DNA from 2 places in the Paenibacillus sp. FSL M7-1414 genome. Region 1 is predicted to be linked to the other one. Evidence: riboswitches for the same ligand, from Rfam matches in the RefSeq annotation. Region 1 holds a riboswitch; the other holds the start of a gene.
The links. A riboswitch is a leader RNA that binds a small molecule or an ion and turns the genes downstream of it on or off. The one in region 1 is predicted to bind thiamine pyrophosphate.
Positions count from the first base shown of each region.

Region 1 (3,826 bases):
TATAGGTGTGGGTGACCAGAAGATCAACAACTACGCAATCGGTGGAGGCAGACTTGTGAAGAAAACGGCCATCGTAGGTGGGGTAGATCCTTTAACGGGTATCAAGTACTATTATCCCTCCACTTGTGGCAATGGTTACCGTGCTGAAGAGGTGTTCACAGACGCAAGACAAGCAGCTGCACAAGGCTATTTCGAATATAAATGCTCTAATCGTTAGGGTAGCCTGTATGACAAAATTATGTAAGAGGTTCCTGAACTGTTTACATTACTTTCAGAAAAGACGGGACCTGTGCTAGAATAGGGTTTCGGAACAATAATAAAAGTAATGTCTAATAGATAGGAGCAACCTCATCTTATGAGTTTATTGTCAGTAGAGAACGTAAGTCACAATTTTGGAGATCGCACGTTATTTAAAAATGTATCGTTTCGTTTACTTGCCGGAGAGCGTGTAGGACTTGTTGGTGCCAATGGTGTGGGTAAATCCACATTAATGAACATCCTTACCGGTAAATTGCTTAAAGATAGTGGAAAAGTGGAATGGACACCTAAGGTCCGTTATGGATATCTGGATCAGCACACGAAGCTTACCCCAGGCAAAACCATTCGTGACGTTCTTAAAGATGCATTCCTTCCGTTGCTTGAATTAGAAAAAGAAATGATGAATATAACGGACCAGATGGCAGATGCAGATCCAGATAAGCTGGAGCAGTTGCTGGAAGAGATGGGCGATATTCAGGAACAACTGGAACAGGGCGATTTTTATCTGATTGACGTAAAAGTGGAAGAGATGGCCAATGGTCTTGGTTTGTCCGCAATTGGTCTTGATCGGGATGTCGCAGCTCTAAGTGGTGGGCAACGTACCAAGGTGCTTCTTGCCAAGCTTCTGCTTGAGAAACCTACAGCCCTTTTGCTGGATGAGCCGACCAACTATCTGGATGTAGAGCACATTGAATGGTTGTCACGTTACCTGAAGGACTACCCTCATGCGTTTCTTTTAATCTCCCATGACACGGAATTCATGAATGAAGTCGTAAATGTCATTTATCATTTGGAATTTGCCAAATTAACGAGATATGCAGCGAACTATGACAAGTTCCTCGAGATGGCTGATATGAATAAAGCCCAGCATATTGATGCGTACGAGAAGCAGCAAGAGTACATCAAGAAGCAGGAAGATTTCATTCAGCGTAACAAGGCACGTGCTTCAACTTCAGGTCGAGCGAAGAGCCGGGAGAAACAGCTGGACAGAATTGAACGTATTGATCGTCCAGATGAAGCGGCCAAACCAACATTCAAATTCAAGGATGCCCGTGCGAGTAGCAAAACGGTCTTTGAGGGCATTGATTTTGAAATTGGATATACGTATCCTTTGCTGCCTAAGATGACAATGACAATTGAACGTGGTGAGAAAATTGCCATCGTAGGTTGTAATGGTGTGGGTAAATCAACACTGCTGAAAACCATCCTGGGAAAAATATCTCCACTCAGTGGAAAGACTTTCTTGGGAGATTATCTCGAAACGGCCTATTTTGAGCAGGAAGTTCGTGCTGGGAATATCACGCCGATTGAGGATGTGTGGAATGAGTTTTCACATTTGACCCAAAATGAAGTCCGGGGTCATCTCGCTCGCTGCGGGTTGAAAAATGAGCACATTACCCGTCCGCTTAACATGCTGAGTGGTGGAGAGCAAGCCAAGGTTCGTCTATGCAAACTCTTGATGCGTGAAAGCAACTGGATTCTATTCGATGAGCCGACGAACCATTTGGATGTCACAGCTAAAGCTGAGTTACAGCGTGCCTTGCAAGAATTCAAGGGAACGGTGTTGCTGGTATCTCATGAACCTGATTTCTACGAGGGTTGGATTACCAAAACATGGAATGTTGAAGAATGGTCTGAGAAAAACTAGACAATTCAAGCAACGCTTAATAGAAATGAACGGTGACAAAAAAATCCTTCTATGGTAACATAGGCTACAACTTCATATGAACACTAGGGGGGCCGCACGATGTGGCTGAGATGGAAGAATGCGATTCCGGACCCTTTGCACCTGATCTGGATCATACCAGCGTAGGGAAGTGGCGAGCGCGTTTCAGTGAATGACGTGAGCAAACGGCAATTCGAAAGAATTCAACCGTCTTGCTTAGTAAATTGAAACATGCAGTTGCGTGTATAACGTTATGGCTATAAGGTCTATAGCTTTATTGCACGAAATGAACTGTATGTATCAGTCAGTCATCTGGTCCTATAATTAATACGCAGCCACTCCCCTACGGGAGTGGCTTTTTTGTGTTTTCATAGCATTCACACATGGAAGGGGATGAACAGTACGGTAAGTTCTCATGAACATGTTCACGAATCATTTGAATTGCATGTTGTATCTACGGGTGTAGGGAATCAAGCATCTTTTGTAAAAGCTGCAAAGGACGTTTGGCCATGGGTGGACTACATCCATATACGAGAGAAACAACTCTCGTGGCAAGACAAGATCGGTTGGGCTGAAAGTCTGCGTAGCGTTGGCGTTCCATCTTGTCGCATCGTTATCAATGGTTCAGAACTGCCACCACAGAATGACATCTATGGCGGTGTACATTGGGGGCAAGATGCGATACGTAACTATAACCCTGCTGTAATAAGCAATGTGCAGCGACTTCGTTTGGGCGTATCTGTTCATTCAATCGATGAGGCAAAAATCGCTGAAGAACGGGGAGCCGATTACCTTTTCTTCGGGCATGTCTACTCAACCAACAGTAAGCCTGATCTTGAACCAAGAGGATTTTATGCTCTGGCTGAAGTGTGCTCTGGTGTCTCCATTCCTGTCATGGCAATTGGGGGCATCGAACCGGGAAACATTCACGCTATTCGCTCTGCAGGCGCACAGGGAGTCGCTGTGATCTCGAATGTATGGGCGAGCGATTCCCCGGATCGGGCTGCTGCATTATTAAGGCAGGCTATCGTTGCTACAGAAAGTTTGAGCCGCTGAATCAAGGAGATGAGAGGATGAAAAAGATCATTACTGATAGACCGGATAAGATTCATGCAGAAACGATTATTGTAGGTGGAGGCGTTGTTGGTTGTGCCATTGCGTATGAGCTGGCTTCCCGTGGACAGGATGTGCTGTTGCTGGAGCGTTCGGCGATTGCGGGAGGCACTTCTTGCGCGGCGGCTGGAATGCTGGCGGCAGATAGTGAGGATTTTGCTCATCCTTTGATGGCTAAGCTCGCCAGGCAGAGTAGACAGTTACTTATCGAGCAACAGGTGCTAATGGCTACACTCAGTGAGGTAGAGACTGGCCTGCAACGCCAGGGATTCCTAACTCCTTTTCGTTCATACAGTGAATTAAGTAGTTATAAGGGCAATCGGAAGTCTGCGTTATCTGCTGATGAGGTGTGGTGGGATCGTTCCGTTGTGCAACAGGAGGCATCATGGCTTAACAGAGATACGTATGGAGCCTATTACAGACCTTACGAGAGTGAGATTCTTCCAGTCCATCTAACGAAGGCATATGCTGAATCCGCTCAAGCATTGGGAGCACGGGTTATGGAGGACATACAGGATATACGTGTGCAAGCAAACGAACACGGCGTGCAGGGAATCACCACATCGATCGGTGAGATGAAATGCAAACATGTCATTATAGCGGCTGGATTACAGAGTGAAGAGTTGATGAGACATGTGAATCTGAGCTTGCCTGTGTGGTCGGTAAAAGGTGAAATAGCCGCCGTTCAGTTCTCAGATGAACATGCAGGGTACAGACCTGACAGAACGGTGTATGCAGAGGATATCTATATTGTTCCCAAAGCCAATGGCGAAGTTTGGCTTGGGGCAA
Region 1 covers NZ_JBBOOS010000001.1:3,981,737-3,985,562, reverse strand. Annotated here, with positions in the region: gene MHH92_RS17275 (hypothetical protein) at 1-217, shown strand, start outside; gene MHH92_RS17270 (ABC-F family ATP-binding cassette domain-containing protein) at 356-1,906, shown strand; TPP riboswitch at 1,982-2,091, shown strand; gene MHH92_RS17265 (thiamine phosphate synthase) at 2,318-2,980, shown strand; gene thiO (glycine oxidase ThiO) at 2,998-3,826, shown strand, end outside.

Region 2 (3,826 bases), 3.0 Mb from region 1:
CTGCCTCCAGACGGAAGACTGGCTTCTGATTTTCTGCTTGAGATCCGTCGCCAAGTGTGGAAGGATTAGCTACAAATGTTTTGCCTTGACCATCATAGGTCGTGCCCTTTGGAACAATAATAGTTGAATTTACAACCGTAGGCGCAGCCGCAGCCGGAACTGCACCAAATATAGAAGCAACCAAACCAGCGGACAGTAACAACGTCAACATTTTTTTCATAACTTTATTCCTCCCTTATTCTCTCGTTTTTTGGTAATGTACAGCCTGGGCTTGTACTGGAAGTTCGCCAGAGGTGCACCTCTGTCCGACCAACAACCTAATCCTACCAAATAAGGAAGGTAACTAGAATAATCATTAGATCAGATATATCATGACATCGTACAATCCCTGTCATATCGGCATTTTTTGCATGCTAGGTCTCTCAAGCAATATGCTCATATCAACCTCTGGTATGCTCATTTGTAACGTTTGTACCCCTCACTTAATCCCCAATAACAAAAAAAGACCACTACATTTGTCTCCAAATGTGTGATCTTGAATGTCTTCTGGCTTGCTGTTATAAAATATCAGGCTCCAAATCTCTGACGATAACCGCACTTTCTACACAACTCTTCTACAGCTTCGCGTTTGGAGAAGCCATATACCAGATTGTTCGCTCGCTCACCCTCAATAATCTCCGAGAATGACTTCTCGTGAACGTTACCGAGGTTAATGACACCCTCGCCATCAAGACAGCATGGAACCACCGTTCCATCTACAAGCACAGCTGCCTGACCGCGAAGTGCATGGCAGAAGCCTTTGCCGTCATCTTCAGGTGCATCCAGACTTGGCCACCGGAACTCATGGTCCTGATTCAGGTATACATTCGGGGCAATTTTGACCCCGCTACCTGGAACTACTTTTTCCTCAATGCGGAAATCCAGATTGAACTCACGTTCCAATACTTCAAGGGTCTCCCGATTTCGATTCATCTGAGCATTCGTGAAGTTATCCTGTGTCAGATTCCACAACCGAAATGAGATGATGACATTGTGCTTAACGGCCTCGTGTACAAAGGACAAAATATGACGCAGATACCCGTCACGATCTGTTGAACCTTCATGCCCATCGAAGCTGTGCAGGGAGAAATTCATCTGCCGCAGCGCCGGTTTGCCAAGCAATTTATGCTGAGTCTTGGGCAGCAGTGTACCATTCGTTGTAATGTTCACCTTGAGTCCCTTCTCATGTGCGGAATCGAGCAACAGATCTATTTTGGGATGCAACAAGGGTTCACCTTTGACATGTAGATAAATATGATTGGTGTGTGGTTTAACTTGATCCAGTATATTGTTGAAGACTTCAGGGTCAATGAATCCTTTGGCACGCTGTGTCTGCGGACAGAAGCTGCATGCCAGATTGCAGATACTCGTGATCTCAATATATACTTTTTTGAACGTTTTCAACTCGGGTCCCCATTCTGCTTCGGAGGGAGAACAATCCCACCTGCATTTTGTGATCCGGCCAATATGCGCCACCACTATTATATCGGGTTAGGGAGCCCAGGTAAATTGTTCAGTTGTTCGGGTCTGACTCCAAGTTCATCTCAACAATTCCATCATGCTGCCTCTTTACAGTTCATGTTCAAGTGATATATGCTGAACACACAACTGCATATCTTGAACTTTTGCACTAGGGGAGCCTTGCGGCTGAGACGAATATGACTATTCGGACCCTTTGAACCTGATCTGGATCATACCAGCGGAGGGAAGTGGAGCGGCCTTTTAGTAAGCGGAATTTTTCATGTATGTGAAGATAAATTGCGGATTTAACTTACAGACCCACTCATTTCTCCGGAAATGGGTGGGTCTTTTTTGTTCCTTTTGCAGAGTATAGGATGCCGTTGTTATTGCAGTAGTCTGACATCAAGGGGGTGAGGATCAGATGGATAACCATGTAACCATTCACAACGTAAGCTTTGCTTTTCCCGAAAAAAAAGAGTCCCCTGTGCTCTCCAATGTGTCGCTTCAGGTTCAACAAGGAGAATTTGTCTCGCTCATCGGCTCCAGCGGATCAGGTAAAAGCACGCTCTTCAAGCTGCTCGCAGGCTTGCATGAACCAACCGTTGGCACCATCGATATAGCTGATGTCCCGCAAGGACAACGGCTCGGACGAGTCGCCTATATGCCGCAGAAAGATCTGCTGTTATCCTGGCGTACCGTCATGGAGAACTGCATGCTGCCTGCCGAGCTTGCACCAGGCCGACAGGACAAGGACAAGTTACGGGCAAACATCCTAGCTGGGTTGGCAAGGTTCGGCCTGTCGGGTTATGAACAGGCCTACCCGGATGAGTTATCCGGCGGCATGCGGCAGCGGGTGGCATTTCTTCGTACCTTGCTTACAGGCGGGCAGCTCATGTTGCTGGATGAACCCTTCGGTGCACTCGACGCCTTAACCAAACGAGAAATGCATCGCTGGTTGCTGGAGCTTTGGGAGGGCATTGGCCAAACCGTGCTGTTCATTACACATGACATCGAAGAAGCCCTGCTGTTAAGTGACCGTATCATTCTGTTAACTCCAGGGGGGCAAGGTCAGCAGTTGCGTGAGATGACGGTTCCTTTACCACGCCCAAGGCATTCGAACATGATCTACGAACCGGCTCTCGTGCAGATGAGACAACAACTGGAGGAACAATTGCATGCAAAGCGATAGAGCTGAGGTCAGCGTCTGGGCGTGGTGTTCGAAGTGGCTCTCTAGGTCGTTTTCCCAATGTGGTTTGTTTATTATGCTCATGTTCTTATTACTGGCGATCTGGGAAGTGATCGTGCGTATGGGATGGGTGCCCTCCTTCATCATTCCTGCACCCACGGCCATCATAGGCTCACTGGTTGAGCATCGTCGTCTGCTGTTGACCATCCATTTGCCTGCTACCTTTATGGAGGTTGTTGTTGGTTTTGTCTTGTCCATAGTGACTGGAATTACGCTAGCAACAGGCATGCATATGAACCGATCGATTGAAAAAGCCTTGTATCCCTTCATCGTGATCAGTCAGACCATCCCGCTGATTGCCTTGTCTCCCGTATTTATCTTGTGGTTTGGTTACACGTTGTGGAGCAAAGTCGCGGTGGTGTTCTTAATCGCATTCTTCCCCATTGTGGTCAGTACCTACGATGGACTCCGCCAAGGCGATCCGGAGCAGCGTGAACTACTGCTCACCATGGGCGCCAGCAAATGGGATATTTTTTGCAAACTCCAGGTTCCACTGGCACTTCCCTCTTTTTTCTCGGGGCTAAAGATGTCTGTGGTGTACTGCGTGGTTGGGGCAACGATTGGCGAATGGCTCGGTGGTAGCAAAGGTCTAGGGTACTTCAGCCGTCGTATGTCCAGCAACATGAACACGGATGCGATGTTTGCCGCCATTTTGCTGTTATCCCTGCTTGGGATCGTTTTGTTTGTACTGATTACCTGGCTGGAGAAACGGTTTAGCATACGGCGTCATCGTCATGGAGGCAAAAGAAACGTTGGATAATACTTAGACAGAAATTAGATGCAAATACAGTATTTACAATCTTCAAAACAAAACATATCTTATGCACAATTTCAGCAACATCTTCAATCAGTTCATTGTCACATTATCGTTAACATGCTGTTGCCCATTTTCTACAAATCAAAACGATGAAATGAGGAACTTCATTTATGAATAACAAAGGTATATACTCCCTGCTTCCCATCATACTCATTAGCCTTTTGCTGATCGTTAGCGGATGCAGCACCACAGACACTAGCCAAAATACGCCAACAACAGATTCGGCAACCAATACACAGCAAACAGATCCGTCTGCAACCGAA
Region 2 covers NZ_JBBOOS010000001.1:983,952-987,777, reverse strand. Annotated here, with positions in the region: gene MHH92_RS04500 (pectate lyase) at 1-220, opposite strand, end outside; gene MHH92_RS04495 (radical SAM/SPASM domain-containing protein) at 568-1,443, opposite strand; TPP riboswitch at 1,662-1,764, shown strand; gene MHH92_RS04490 (ABC transporter ATP-binding protein) at 1,922-2,689, shown strand; gene MHH92_RS04485 (ABC transporter permease) at 2,676-3,506, shown strand; gene MHH92_RS04480 (ABC transporter substrate-binding protein) at 3,674-3,826, shown strand, end outside.
Region 2: it holds a riboswitch for thiamine pyrophosphate, as region 1 does, so the genes downstream of both, MHH92_RS04490 (ABC transporter ATP-binding protein) here and MHH92_RS17265 (thiamine phosphate synthase) in region 1, are expected to answer to the same signal.